DNA from 3 places in the Acidovorax sp. Q11 genome. Region 1 is predicted to be linked to each of the others. Evidence: predicted binding sites of a transcription regulator. Region 1 holds the regulator's gene; each other region holds the start of a gene.
What was found. Region 1 encodes FNR, which switches genes on or off when oxygen is low (the NO sensors DNR and NnrR bind a similar motif). Its sites were predicted from a motif close to TTGATNNNNATCAA; they were not measured.
Positions count from the first base shown of each region.

Region 2: ACYZGB_RS02780 (universal stress protein) is a predicted target of FNR. The motif match lies at 1,565-1,578, and genes of this name have one in related genera.
Region 3: ACYZGB_RS08205 (universal stress protein) is a predicted target of FNR. The motif match lies at 2,688-2,701, and genes of this name have one in related genera.

Region 1 covers NZ_JBUDZG010000004.1:71,302-75,647, forward strand. The annotation lists gene ccoG (cytochrome c oxidase accessory protein CcoG) at 1-691, shown strand, start outside; gene ACYZGB_RS05135 (FixH family protein) at 761-1,036, shown strand; gene ACYZGB_RS05140 (hypothetical protein) at 1,110-1,403, shown strand; gene fnr (fumarate/nitrate reduction transcriptional regulator Fnr) at 1,459-2,181, opposite strand; gene hemN (oxygen-independent coproporphyrinogen III oxidase) at 2,377-3,759, shown strand; gene ACYZGB_RS05155 (sulfite exporter TauE/SafE family protein) at 3,765-4,346, shown strand, end outside.
Region 2 covers NZ_JBUDZG010000002.1:76,543-80,888, forward strand. The annotation lists gene ACYZGB_RS02770 (hypothetical protein) at 112-639, shown strand; gene ACYZGB_RS02775 (2OG-Fe dioxygenase family protein) at 765-1,541, shown strand; gene ACYZGB_RS02780 (universal stress protein) at 1,663-2,100, shown strand; gene ACYZGB_RS02785 (Bug family tripartite tricarboxylate transporter substrate binding protein) at 2,295-3,278, opposite strand; gene bktB (beta-ketothiolase BktB) at 3,464-4,346, opposite strand, start outside.
Region 3 covers NZ_JBUDZG010000007.1:50,575-54,920, forward strand. The annotation lists gene ACYZGB_RS08190 (hypothetical protein) at 1-59, shown strand, start outside; gene ACYZGB_RS08195 (phospholipase A) at 59-1,288, shown strand; gene ACYZGB_RS08200 (hypothetical protein) at 1,665-2,054, shown strand; gene ACYZGB_RS08205 (universal stress protein) at 2,137-2,616, opposite strand; gene tgt (tRNA guanosine(34) transglycosylase Tgt) at 2,732-3,904, shown strand; gene ACYZGB_RS08215 (hypothetical protein) at 4,024-4,346, shown strand, end outside.

The DNA.
Region 1 (4,346 bases):
CCCCGAGCGGGGCGAGCAGCGCGGCCCGCGCAAGAAGAACCTGGATTACAAGGCGCAGGGGCTGGGCGACTGCATTGACTGCTCGCTGTGTGTGCAGGTCTGCCCCGTGGGCATCGACATTCGCAAGGGGCTGCAGTACGAATGCATCGGCTGCGGCCTGTGTGTGGATGCCTGCAACACGGTCATGGACAAGATGCAGTACCCCCGGGGGTTGATCCGCTACTCCACCCAGAACGGCGTGGCCCAGCGGTGGACCCAGTCGCAGATGCTGCGGCGCGTGCTGCGGCCAAGGGTGCTGATTTACAGCGCGGTGCTGGTGGCTCTGTGCGTGGCCATGCTGGCCAGCCTGGTCGTGCGGACTCCGCTCAAGGTCGATGTGGTGCGGGACCGTGCAGCGCTTTCGCGCATCGTGGCAGGGGGCAAGCTGGAGAACATCTACCGCCTGCAGATCATGAATGCGACGGAGGGCGAGCAGCGCTATCGCATCAGCGCACGGGGGCTGGAGGGGCTGGAGGTGTCTTCCGATGCCGAGGTGGACATCGGCCCGGCGGAGTCGCGTTGGGTGGCGGTGCGTTTGCAGATCCCGTATGGTTCGGCAAACCCTGGCTCCCATGCCGTCCAGTTCGATGTGCAGGCCGTCGGCGCCGCCGCCCATGTGACAGAAAAATCTGTGTTCCTGGTGCCGCGCTGAGCCGCACCCTGGTGCAAGGCCTCGCATGGCCTTGTGTTGATTGAGATGATTGTGAAGGAGTAAATCGCCATGTCTTCAAGCCCAGCTATTGCCCCTGTTGCGTCAGCACCCTGGTGGAAATTCGGCCATGTCTGGCTGGTGATTGCCGGCCCGGCCATTGTGATCGTTGCGGGTTTTGTGACCTTGTGGCTGGCGCTGTCCCGGCCCGATCCTGTGGTGGCAGAGGACTACTACCGCAAGGGGATCGAGATCAACAAGACGCTGGAAGCCCCCGAGAAAAGCCTGGCACCCGCCATGAAGGGCCGCAACCATGCGGCCACCCCCGTGCAGGACCAGCCGCGTTGAAACGTGCAAGCATGTGGCTCGTCAGTGATGCCAGCTTGCCGTAACTGAGCCCCCAGGAGACAGGAACAACGATATGTGGACGCAACGCCTGATGTGGATTGCATGGCCCGCCTTCTTGATGGCAGGGGTGCTGGAGATGCTGGTTTTTGCCATGGTGGACCCCCAGGATCTGCACTGGCTTGGGCAGCCCCTGGCGCTGTCGCGGCAGGGCGTTTATACGCTGGCGTTTTTTGCGTTCTGGATCATCACCATGGCAAGCAGTGCATTGACCACGCTACTGGCCATGTCGCCCTTCGAGCTGAACCGCTGCCCGGTACCTGAAGGAGAGCGGCCGGATGACTGCCGCAAGACATCATCCTGCTCTTGAACTGAGGGGAGGCGCTTCTGGTCGGCCGGTGAAGGCAGGCCGGGATGGCTGCCGATCAGTGGCAGGCTTGCTGGCTGTTGACGATGCGCTTGAGGGCATCCGTGTCCAGGATGCGGACATGGCGCTGCTTGACTTCCACGATGCCTTCCTCCACAAATTTGGAGAAGGTGCGGCTCACGGTTTCGAGCTTCAGGCCCAGGTAGCTGCCAATTTCTTCGCGCGTCATGCGCAGCACCAGTTCGGACTGCGAGAAGCCGCGGGCATGCAGGCGTTGCACCAGGTTCAGCAGGAAGGCTGCCAGGCGTTCTTCGGCGCGCATGCTGCCCAGCAGCAGCATCACGCCGTGTTCGCGCACGATCTCGCGGCTCATGATCTTGTGCACATGGTGCTGCAGGGCCGTGACCTCGCGCGAGAGTTCCTCGATGCGGTCGAAGGGCATCACGCAGACCTCGGCGTCTTCCAGGGCCACCGCGTCACAGGTGTGGTGGTCGTTCACGATGCCATCGAGGCCAATGATCTCTCCAGCCATCTGAAAACCGGTGACCTGGTCGCGGCCATCTTCGGTAGCCACGCAGGTCTTGAAGAAGCCGGTGCGGATGGCGTAGAGCGATGTGAAGGATTCGCCGTTGCGGAACAGCGTGCTGCCGCGTTTGACCTTGCGGCGTACGGCAACGACTTCATCGATGCGCTGCAGTTGCTCTTCGTTCAGGCCCACGGGCATGCACAGCTCGCGCAGGTTGCAGTTGGAGCAGGCGACTTTGATGGTGAGCGGGTTCATAGGCACGTGAGCTAGGGGTTGGGTGTCGAGTACATTGCGCCCGATACGAAAAGCTGGGAAGGCCTTCGGGTGGGCGCCTTAGCGACTGACATTTGTCAAATTGTCGCTCGTCGGCCTGATCGTTCACTTGATGCAGGTCAAGGACATCGTGCAGAGGGTACGGCACAGTCAGAGTGTACGCAAGGATATTCCCCCATGACCGCTGTTTCGCCCGATCTCCTGCGCCGTTTTGACGTGCCGGGGCCCCGCTATACCTCTTATCCGACAGCCGACCGGTTTGTCGAAGCGTTCGGGCAGGAGGACTACATCCTGGCACTGGAGCAGCGCCGGACAGGCTCGGTGGCCAAGGCCTTGCCCCTGTCCTTGTATGTGCACATTCCGTTCTGCGAATCGCTGTGCTACTACTGCGCTTGCAACAAGATCATCACCAAGCACCATGACCGCGCAGAAGTCTATCTGCGCTATCTGAGCCGCGAGATCGACCTGCACACCGCGCACTGCGGGGTGGGCCAAGTGGTGAGCCAGCTGCACCTGGGTGGAGGCACGCCCACGTTCCTGTCGGATGCGGGCTTGCGTGAACTGATGGCCATGCTCAAGCGCAGCTTTACCTTGGCGCCGGGCGGTGAGTACTCTATTGAAGTGGATCCCCGCACCGTGAACGCCGACAGGCTGGCGTTGCTGGCTGAGCTGGGCTTCAACCGGCTCAGTTTTGGTGTGCAGGATTTTGATGCCGAGGTGCAGAAGGCTGTGCACCGCGTCCAGCCTGCCGAACAGGTGTTTGCGCTGGTGGAGTCTGCACGCTCGCTGGGTTTTGACTCGGTGAATGTGGACCTGATCTATGGCCTGCCGCGCCAGACCCCCGAATCGTTCGACCGTACTCTGGCGCAGGTGGCGCAGTTGCGGCCTGAGCGCATTGCGCTGTATGCCTACGCGCACCTGCCAGAACGTTTCAAACCCCAGCGCCGCATTGTTTCGGCCGAGCTGCCAACGGCGTCGAGCAAGCTGTCCATGCTGTCGCGCTCGCTCGATGCGTTCATGGACGCGGGCTATGTCTATGTCGGCATGGACCACTTTGCGTTGCCCTCGGATGCCTTGGCTGTGGCCAAACGCCAAGGGCGCTTGCACCGCAACTTCCAGGGCTACAGCACACAGCCTGACTGCGACCTGATCGGCTTGGGCGTGTCGGCCATTGGCCGGGTGGGTGCGACCTACAGCCAGAACTCAAAGACCTTGGACGAGTATTACGACTTTCTCGACCAGGGACGTTTGCCGGTGGTGCGGGGTCTGGCGCTCACGCGTGACGATCTCGTGCGCCGCGCCGCCATCATGGCCCTGATGTGCCAGGGCGAGTTGCTCTATGAATCCATGGAGCAGGCCTGGTTGATTGATGTGCGGCAGTACTTTGCGGCAGAGATCGCGCAGCTCGAAGACATGGCCGAACAGGGGCTGGTGCGGGTGGGGCCCGAGGGGATCGAAGTGACGGCCATGGGATGGTTTTTTGTGCGGGGCATTGCCATGGTGTTTGACCGTTATCTTCAGGCAGACCGCAACCGCGCCCGGTTTTCGCGCATCATCTGAGGCCTATGCTCGCAACCGTGGCCTGGACGGCTTTGCTCATGGGACTCGCAGGCGGGTCCCATTGCTTGGCCATGTGCGCCGCGCCCTGTGGTGCCCTGGTGGGGCGGGCTGCGGCCGCAGAAGGCACGGGTAAGCTGGCGCAAGAAAGCACCGCAGTGCAGGTTGTGCAATGGATGCCGCAGGGTGGTGTGGTGTTGCGCACCCTGGCGTTTCATGGGGGGCGGCTGGCGGGCTACGCGGCCGCAGGCGCCCTGGCGGCCCTGGCCATGGACAGCCTGGCGTGGCTTACCCAGCAGACCACGGCCTTGCGTCCGGTGTGGACCCTGATGCATGTGGCTGTCATGGCCTGGGGCCTGATGATGATGGTGCAGTCGCGCCAGCCCGCCTGGGTGGAGCAGGCCGGGAGGGCCGTGTGGGGGCGCGTGCGGCCATTGGTGGGGGCGCCCGCTGGCGTGCTGGCGGCAGGTGCCCTGTGGGCCTTGATGCCCTGTGGATTGCTTTACTCGGCCCTGCTGGTCGCCGCTCTGAGTGGCGGCGCATTGGAAGGGGCGCTGACCATGGTGTTGTTTGCCGTGGGTAGTGGGGTG
Region 2 (4,346 bases), on a different contig from region 1:
AGAGGTAAGGTATGGCAGGCTGCGCGATCAGCGCGGCCACCCTGCCCCCGCACACTGGGTGGTTTGCGCGCAGTGCGTGCACCCGGCAGGGCCTGCTTTACGGAGTTCCCCATGACCAATACAACTATCTCCACGAGTTTCACCACCCTTCGCCGCCTGGTTGGTGGCGCTGCTGCCGCGCTGCTGCTGGCGGCCGCAGGCGGGGCGCAGGCCCAGACCTACATCAACGCCACTGTGGGCGGCGAGCTGGCACCGGGCGTGTATGGCCGCATCAACATCGGCAACGCGCCGCCACCGCCCCTGATCTATGCCGAGCCCGTCATCATCCACCGCCCGGCCGTGGTGGTGCCCCGCGCACCGATCTACCTGTATGTGCCCCCGGGCCACGCCAAGAACTGGGGCAAACACTGCGCCCGCTACAACGCCTGCAACCAGCCCGTGTACTTTGTGCAGGAGCCCCCGCCGCGCAAGGGCCCCAAGCACCACCATCACCCGGGGCGCGATGACCGCCGCTGGGACGACGACCACCGCCACGGCGGCGGCAAACATGACCGTGACCACGGTCGAGGCCATGGGCGGGGCGATGACCGGGGTGAGCGGGGCGAAGGCCGTGGCAAGGGCCACGGCCACCGGGACTGAGCGGCCTGAGCAGCCGGATGGATGGGCCGGAGCGGTTGCGCGCGGCGGGTGCTCCGCCCGCTCCCGTCCTCTCCTTGCGCCACCGCAGATCGCGGGCTTGCGCCAGCGGTTAAGCTCGGGCTCCTATGGCCCAAGTCACCTTTTCCCCTCCGTTCGCCCCCCCTTCCGAAGTCGCCAGCCAACTGCGCCAGGGCGGTTTTGCCGTGTTGTCCCCGGCAGCCGTGGCCGAGTGGATCGGTTGCGATCTGCCCGCGCTGATGGCCCTCAACAGCGACTGGGCCGCGCTGCCACCCGATGAGTTTCTGAAAGACGGTGGCCGCTACCGCCGCCGCCGCCATGCCTGTTTTGTGGTGCAGGGCGGGCAGGTGCAGCAGGCGCCCCACCGCGCGCACTGGCAGCCGGTGGAATACAACGCGCTGCATGGCGGCATGGAGCGCTGGTTTGCACCCATGGAGCCCGCCACCGTGGCACGTCCCGTGTGGCAGCAATTGCTGGCAGCGCTGGCGGGCGTGTCGGACGCCGTGTTTGCCGGGCCGGACGCCCCCGCACCCTGGTTCGTGGAAGCGCACCAGTTCCGCATCGACACCACCGACGGCATTGGCCGCCCCACGCCCGAGGGCGCGCACCGCGACGGCGTGGACCTGGTGGCAGTGTTCCTGGTAGGCCGCGAAGGCGTGAAAGGCGGCGAGACCCGCGTGTTCGAGGCCACGGGCCCCAGCGGCCAGCGCTTCACGCTCACCGAGCCCTGGTCGCTGCTGCTGTTGGATGATGCGCGCATGATCCACGAATCCACCCCCATTCAACCCCTGGCTGCGGGTGGCCACCGCGACACGCTGGTGGTGACCTGCCGGCGCGGCAACTTCCAGGGGGCCGATGTGGTGGGGCAAGGCCCGGCCGCCTGAAAATGGGGGCGAGTGCGCCCGATTTGATGCGAATCAAGATGCAGGGTATGGTGGCGGTTCACACTGTCGTCCATGGTCAGGCCACAAGCCTGGTCCCCCCCTTCATTCAAGGAGTAGCACCATGTTCAAGCACATTCTGGTTCCCGTCGATGGCTCCAAGACCTCGATGCTGGCCGTGTCCAAGGCCGCAGCCCTGGCCAAGACCTTTGGCAGCGCCGTGACGGCGGTATATGTCGTCGATCCCTATCCCTTTACAGGCGTGGGTGCCGACTTTGCCTACGGCCAGGCGCAGTACATCAACGCGGCCACGGCCGAAGCCAATGCCGCGCTCGATGCGACCAAAAAGGCCATGGCCGAAGCAGGCGTGCAGGCCAACGCCCTGGTGGGCGAGGGCCATGCCGTGCATGACGGCATCCTGCGCGCACTCGAAGCTTCGGGCGCCGACCTCATCGTGATGGGCTCGCACGGCCGCCGCGGCCTCGAAAAGCTGGTGCTGGGCAGCGTCACGCAGCGCGTGCTGGGTGTGGTGCACATCCCCGTGCTGGTCGTGCGCGACTGATCGCTGCACAGCAGCATCGCCCATGAAAAACGGCTCCCAAGGGAGCCGTTTTTGCTGCGGTTCTTGATGGCGCCAGGCATCGCCGCAGCGATGAAAACTGGCACGCCTCCAGGCCAGTGCACCCGTGGAACTGGCTTTGCCAGGCCACTGGGTGCGTCCCCCTTCAGGGGGAAGGCGCGAAGCGCCTCAGGGGGTCACTCTATCTTCGCTCCAGAGGCTTCCACGATGCCCTTCCACTGCGTGTATTCCTTCTTCAGGAGGGCACCCAGCTGGGCCGATGTCATGGCCTCGGGTTCGGCACCCTGGGCCTGGATGGCGGCCTTCATGTCGGCCGTGGCCAGCAGCTTGTTGATCTCGGCGTTCAGCGTGGCCACCACAGGGGCAGGCGTGCCTGCGGGGGCGAACACGCCGTACCAGGTGCTCACGTCAAAGTCCTTGAAGCCGGACTCGGCCACCGTGGGCACATCGGGCAGCGAGGAGCTGCGCTTGGCCGAGGTCACGGCCAGCGGGCGCAGCTTGCCCGCCTTGATCTGGCCCATCGCCGAAGGCAGCGACGACACCAGCAGGTCCACATTGCCCGCCAGTGCGTCCATCAGCGCGGGGTTGGAGCCCTTGTAGGGAATGTGGCTGAGCTTGGCGCCCGCCGCCTGCTCGAACAGGTGGCCTGCCAGGTGGATGGAGGTGCCGTTGCCGGGCGAGCCATAGGTGATGGTGCCAGGCGCAGCCTTGGCGGCGGCCACCACATCGGCCAGGGTCTTGTACTTGGAGTTGACGCTGGTGGCGATGACCACGGGCGTCCAGGCCACATGGGCCACGGGCGTCAGGTCTTTGGTCGGGTCCCAGGGCAGGTTCTTGTACAGCCAGGGGCCGATCACTAGGTTGTCCTTCTGGCCCATCACGATGTCGTAGCCGGTGGGTGCGGCCTTCACGGCTTCGCCGATGCCGATGGTGCCGCCCGCGCCCGCCTTGTTGTCAGCCACCACGGTCCACTTGGCGCTGTCGGTGAGCTTGGTGGCCACCATGCGCGAGAGGATGTCGGTGCCGCCGCCGGGCGGGAAGGGCACGATCAGGCGGATGGGTTTGGTGGGGTAGGCCGCAGCCGGTGCGGGCGTCTGGGCGTGGGCCGTGGTGCCCAGGGCAAAGGCGAGGGCGGTGAAGGAAAGCAGGGTGCGAATCATGGTGAGCAATGTCTCCGTCGGTTCAGGGGTGTGCGGGTCGCCCCTTGGGGACGGGGGAACCCGGCTGATCTGGGTCAGCGGGCGCCAATGATCGCTGATCATCTGCGGCACCCGCCTTGCCAATAGCGGGTGGCAGCATCGCCGCTGGCGATGGCGGCCTGCGCACCCGCTGGCAGTTCATGCGGTTACATGCGCTCAAAAATCGCCGCAATGCCCTGGCCGCCGCCGATGCACATGGTCACCAGTGCGTAGCGGCCTTGCACGCGCTGCAGTTCGTGGATGGCCTTCACGGTGATCAGCGCACCCGTGGCGCCGATGGGGTGGCCCAGCGAGATGCCCGAGCCGTTGGGGTTGACCTTGGCCGGGTCCAGGCCCAGGTCCTTGGTCACTGCACAGGCCTGGGCGGCGAAGGCCTCGTTGGCTTCGATCACGTCCAGGTCGGCCACGGTGAGGCCCGCCTTCTTCAGCGCCAGCTGCGTGGCGGGCACGGGGCCGATGCCCATGTACTTGGGGTCCACACCCGCGTGGGCGTAGGCCACCAGGCGGGCCAGGGGCTTGGCACCACGGGCCTTGGCGGCACCGGCTTCCATCAGCACCACGGCGGCGGCCGCGTCGTTGATGCCCGAGGCATTGCCGGCCGTGACCGTGCCGTTTTCCTTCACGAACACGGGCTTGAGCTTGGCCATGTCCTCCAGTGTGGCGCCGGGGCGGAAGTGCTCATCGGTGGCGTATTGCACATCGCCCTTTTTGCTCTTGAGGGTGACGGGCACGATCTGGTCCTTGAACAGGCCTGCCTGCGTGGCGCGTTCGGCGCGGTTGTGGCTCTCGACGGCCAGCTTGTCCTGGTCTTCGCGCGTGATGCCCCACTTGGCGGCGATGTTCTCGGCCGTCACACCCATGTGGATGGTGTGGAAGGGGTCGTGCAGCGCGCCGATCATCATGTCCACCATCTTGGTGTCGCCCATGCGGGCGCCCCAGCGCATGTTCAGGCTGGCAAAGGGCGCGCGGCTCATCACCTCGGCGCCCGCGCCAATGGTCACGTCGGTGTCGCCCAGCTGGATGGCCTGC
Region 3 (4,346 bases), on a different contig from region 1:
CGCCCCCGGCTCCCGCAGCCATTCCGTTTGTGATGCGCCGGCAGGCGGGGTGGCAGTGATGTCCATCCAAACGCCTACCCGGGCGGCCACCGCCTTGGGCCCCCTGCACCACACGGCAGCCCTGGTGCTTTCAGCCTTGGCCACCCTGGCCCCCGCAGGCGCCACATGGGCGCAGTCGGCGCCCCCAGCCACCGGCGCTGCGGGTGCCGACAGCGCCTGGCGCCGCTGCACCGCGCTGCCGGGCGACAACCAGGCGCGCCTGGCCTGTTTTGACCAGTGGGCGGCCGAGCAGACCTGGAAGGCCCCCGGCGCCTCGGCAGCCGACGCCGCCGTCACCACAACCGCCGTCACCACAACCGCCGTGCCCACCCCCGTGGACACCACGCTGCCCGCCACCCGCATCATCGAAGTGGCGCGCACCGAAGGCTGCCGCGACCCGCAGTACAGCGACCTCTCGCGCTTCTGGGAGCTGGAGTCGGGCAGCGACTGCGGCACCTTCAGCTTCCGGGGCTACCGGCCGATCACGGTGTCGGTGGTGGCTGGCAGCAATGTGAACCGCCAGCCCACCTCGGACGCGCCCGACCATTCGGCCCTTACCTCCACGCCCTACCGCCGCACCGAAAACCGCATCCAGCTGTCGGTGCGCACCAAGATTGCGCAGGGCCTGCTCACGCAGGGGCATCCCACGCTCAAGGATTCGGTGTGGTTTGGCTATTCGCAGCAGTCGTACTGGCAGCTGTTCACCCCCCAGATCTCGCGCCCCTTCCGCACCACCGACCACGAGCCCGAGGTGATGTATGTCTACCCCACCACGGCGCAGCTGCCGCTGGGCTGGAAGTGGCGCTACAGCGGCGTCGGTCTGGTGCACCAGTCCAACGGGCAGAGCAACCCGCTGTCGCGCAGCTGGAACCGCGTCTACCTGATGACCGGCATGGAGCTGGACAACCGCTGGAGCGTGAACGCCAAGGTCTGGAAGCGTTTGTCTGAAAGCGCCGACAGCGACGACAACCCCGGCATCAGCGACTACGTCGGCCGGGGCGAGCTGGCGGTGTTCTGGAACGCCAACAAGGACAACACCCTGGGCGCCACCGTGCGCCACACCCTGGCGCGCAGCGACCGGGGCTCGGTGCGGCTGGAATGGATGCAGACCCTGGGCAGTGGCCTGTGGGGCAGCAAGAGCAACCTGCGCCTGCACACCGCGCTGTTCAGCGGCTATGGCGACAGCATGATCGACTACAACCGCAAGCGCACGGTGTTCAGTGTGGGGTTGAGTCTGGTGGATTTTTAGCAGGTACATCCCCCTGAGGCGCTGCGCGCCTTCACCCCTTCTCTCGAATGGCTGTGCCATTCGGGAAGGGGGACGCAGCCCTCGCTGCGGGGCGGCCCTTGCTCGGCTGCCCTGGTATGGGCCGTGCCAGTTGCATACGCCCTGGAGAAACACCGACCAACAGCAAACCAAGGCCGGGCGAGGGGCGCTCACAACTCGTTACGACATCATCCTCAAGTTTCTCGGAATGGCGCCGACGCGCCGCCACAATAGCACGCGCAACGACACCGGCAGGGCGCAGCCGCCACACACCCGATAAGCGCGGCTTTTTGGCCGCAATACCGGCCATTGCCTTGTGCGTGCACCCTCGAAAATGCGCCCAGAGAGGAACACACCCATGGACATGCAATACCAGCTCAAGGCAGGCAGCTACTACCTGTATGACATGCGCGAGGCGCCCAGCGCCGTCACGGGTGAACGCCGCTTCAAGCTCAAGACCGACACGGTGGCCATTGCGTTCGATGTGCACACGGGCGAGGTGCACCAGCATGGCAGCCCCACGCGCATCCAGTCGTGGGCCAACAACACGCGCCGCCGCCTGCGCGCGGCCGGGGCGCAGGATGTGGCCAACGACATCGTGGTGGTGTCGGGCCCACTGCCCGTGGACGAACTCAACAAATGCCTGTGGGTGCGTGGCTACGTGCGCCGCATGTTCTCGCGCCTGGCCACCCTGCCCCATGGCAAGCTGCAGCGGCCGGCGGCCGAGCCGTTTCGCAAGGCGGCCTGAGCCCCGCTCCTTTTCATCCGTTCCCCCTCAGGGCCGCACACAGCGGCCCTGATCGTTTGGGGGGCCGAAACGCCTGAGGGCCTCAGGCCTCGGCGTCCTCGGCCACGTCGCTGTCCACGGCCTCCAGCACCTCGGCATGTTTGACGATGGTCACGGGCACCGGGCTGGCGTGGGCCACCTCCTGCGACACCGAGCCCAGCAGCGCGCTGGTGATGGCACCCTGCCCCTTGGCGCCGATGACGACCATGTCGCAGCCCGAGCGCTCGATCATGTCCACCAGCGTGTGCGCCACATCGCCCACCCCCACGTCGGTTTCATACGAAACACCGGCGGCATCCAGCAGCCCCCGCGCCGGGGCCATGAGGTGCTCGCCCGCCTCCAGGCTGGCGGCGGCAATCAGGTCGGGGTCGCGCGTGGTGACCAGTTCGTACAGCGTGGCGGGCTCCTGCACGTTGGCCAGCACCACGGTGGCCTGCAGGCCCTGGCGCACCAGGGTCAGCGCGTGGTGCACGCCGTCCAGGGAGAGTTCAGAGCCATCCACTGCGATGAGGATCTTGAGCATGGTGTGTTCTCCTTGAGTGAGTCAGTGCAGACCAGTGTAGCGACGGCCTGCGCAAACGCCAGTCCATACCCTTGAAGCAGATCAGGCAAGCCTGTCTGGGACAATGCGCCCCATCATGCTGCAGTTCGACCTCCTCAAAACCGACCCCTCCAGCCACGCACGCCGTGGCACGCTCACGCTCAACCACGGCGTGGTGCAGACCCCCATCTTCATGCCCGTGGGCACCTATGGCACTGTCAAGGGCGTGATGCCCCGCAGCCTGCACGACATGGGCGCGCAGATCATTTTGGGCAACACCTTCCACCTGTGGATGCGCCCGGGCCTGGACGTGATGCAGAGCTTTGGCGGCCTGCACGGCTTTGAAAAGTGGGACAAGCCCATCCTCACCGACTCGGGAGGTTTCCAGGTCTGGAGCCTGGGCGCCATGCGCAAGATCACCGAAGAAGGCGTGACCTTTGCCAGCCCCGTGAACGGCGACAAGCTCTTCATGTCGCCCGAGGTGAGCATGCAGATCCAGACCACGCTCAACAGCGACATCGTGATGCAGCTCGACGAGTGCACGCCTTACGAAACCAAGGGCCATAAGACCACCGAGGCCGAGGCGCGCAAGAGCATGGAAATGAGCCTGCGCTGGGCAAAACGAAGCCAGGACGAGTTCCACCGCCTGAACAACCCCAACGCGCTGTTTGGCATCGTGCAGGGCGGCATGTTCAAGCACCTGCGCCAGGAGTCGCTGGAGCGCCTGGTGGAGATGGACTTCCCCGGCTATGCCGTGGGCGGCGTGAGCGTGGGCGAGCCCAAGGACGAGATGCTGGACATCATGGCCCACACGCCCCACCGCCTGCCCGCACATAAGCCGCGCTACCTGATGGGCGTGGGCACGCCCGAAGACCTGGTGCAGGGCGTGGCCGACGGTGTGGACATGTTCGACTGCGTGATGCCCACCCGCAACGCACGCAACGGCACGATGTTCACGCGTTTTGGCGACCTGAAGATCCGCAACGCGCGCCACAAGGCCGACCACAAACCGATGGACACCAGCTGCACCTGCTACGCCTGTGCAGGCAGTTCGGGCGTGGCCTGGGACGACGGCGGGCGCGAAGGCTTCTCACGTGCCTACCTGCACCACCTGGACCGCTGCGGCGAAATGCTGGGCCCCATGCTCACCACCGTGCACAACCTGCACTACTACCTGAACCTCATGCGCGAGGTGCGCGAGTCGCTGGACGCGGGCACGTTCACCCAGTTCCGCGCGCAGTTCAAGGCCGACCGGGGGCGCGGCGTGTAAGAGCGCGGGCGGGGATGTAATTGCTATACATTTGATAGCTTAAAAGGCAATACCAACAGGCGCAGAAGGCCCAAATCATTCAAAAAATACTGCACTCCCTGCTGCGCTGGCCCGGTCGCGTGGCGGCGGGCCTGGCCAGCGGCGTGCTGGCGCTCTTCATCCTGTTCGAAGAATGGGGCTGGGTGCCGCTGCAGCAGCTGCTGGCGCGCATCGGTCGCTGGCCGGGTCTGCGCTGGATCGAGGGCCGCGTGCGCGTCCTGCCGCCCTGGGCGGCCGTGGCGCTGTTTGTGCTGCCCACGCTGCTGCTGTTGCCCGTCAAGCTGCTCGCGCTCTGGGCCATCGGACGCGGGCATGTGGTGCTGGGCATGCTGGTGATCGTGCTGGCCAAGGTGGTCGGCACGGCGGTGGTGGCGCGGCTGTTCACCCTCACCCAGCCCGCGCT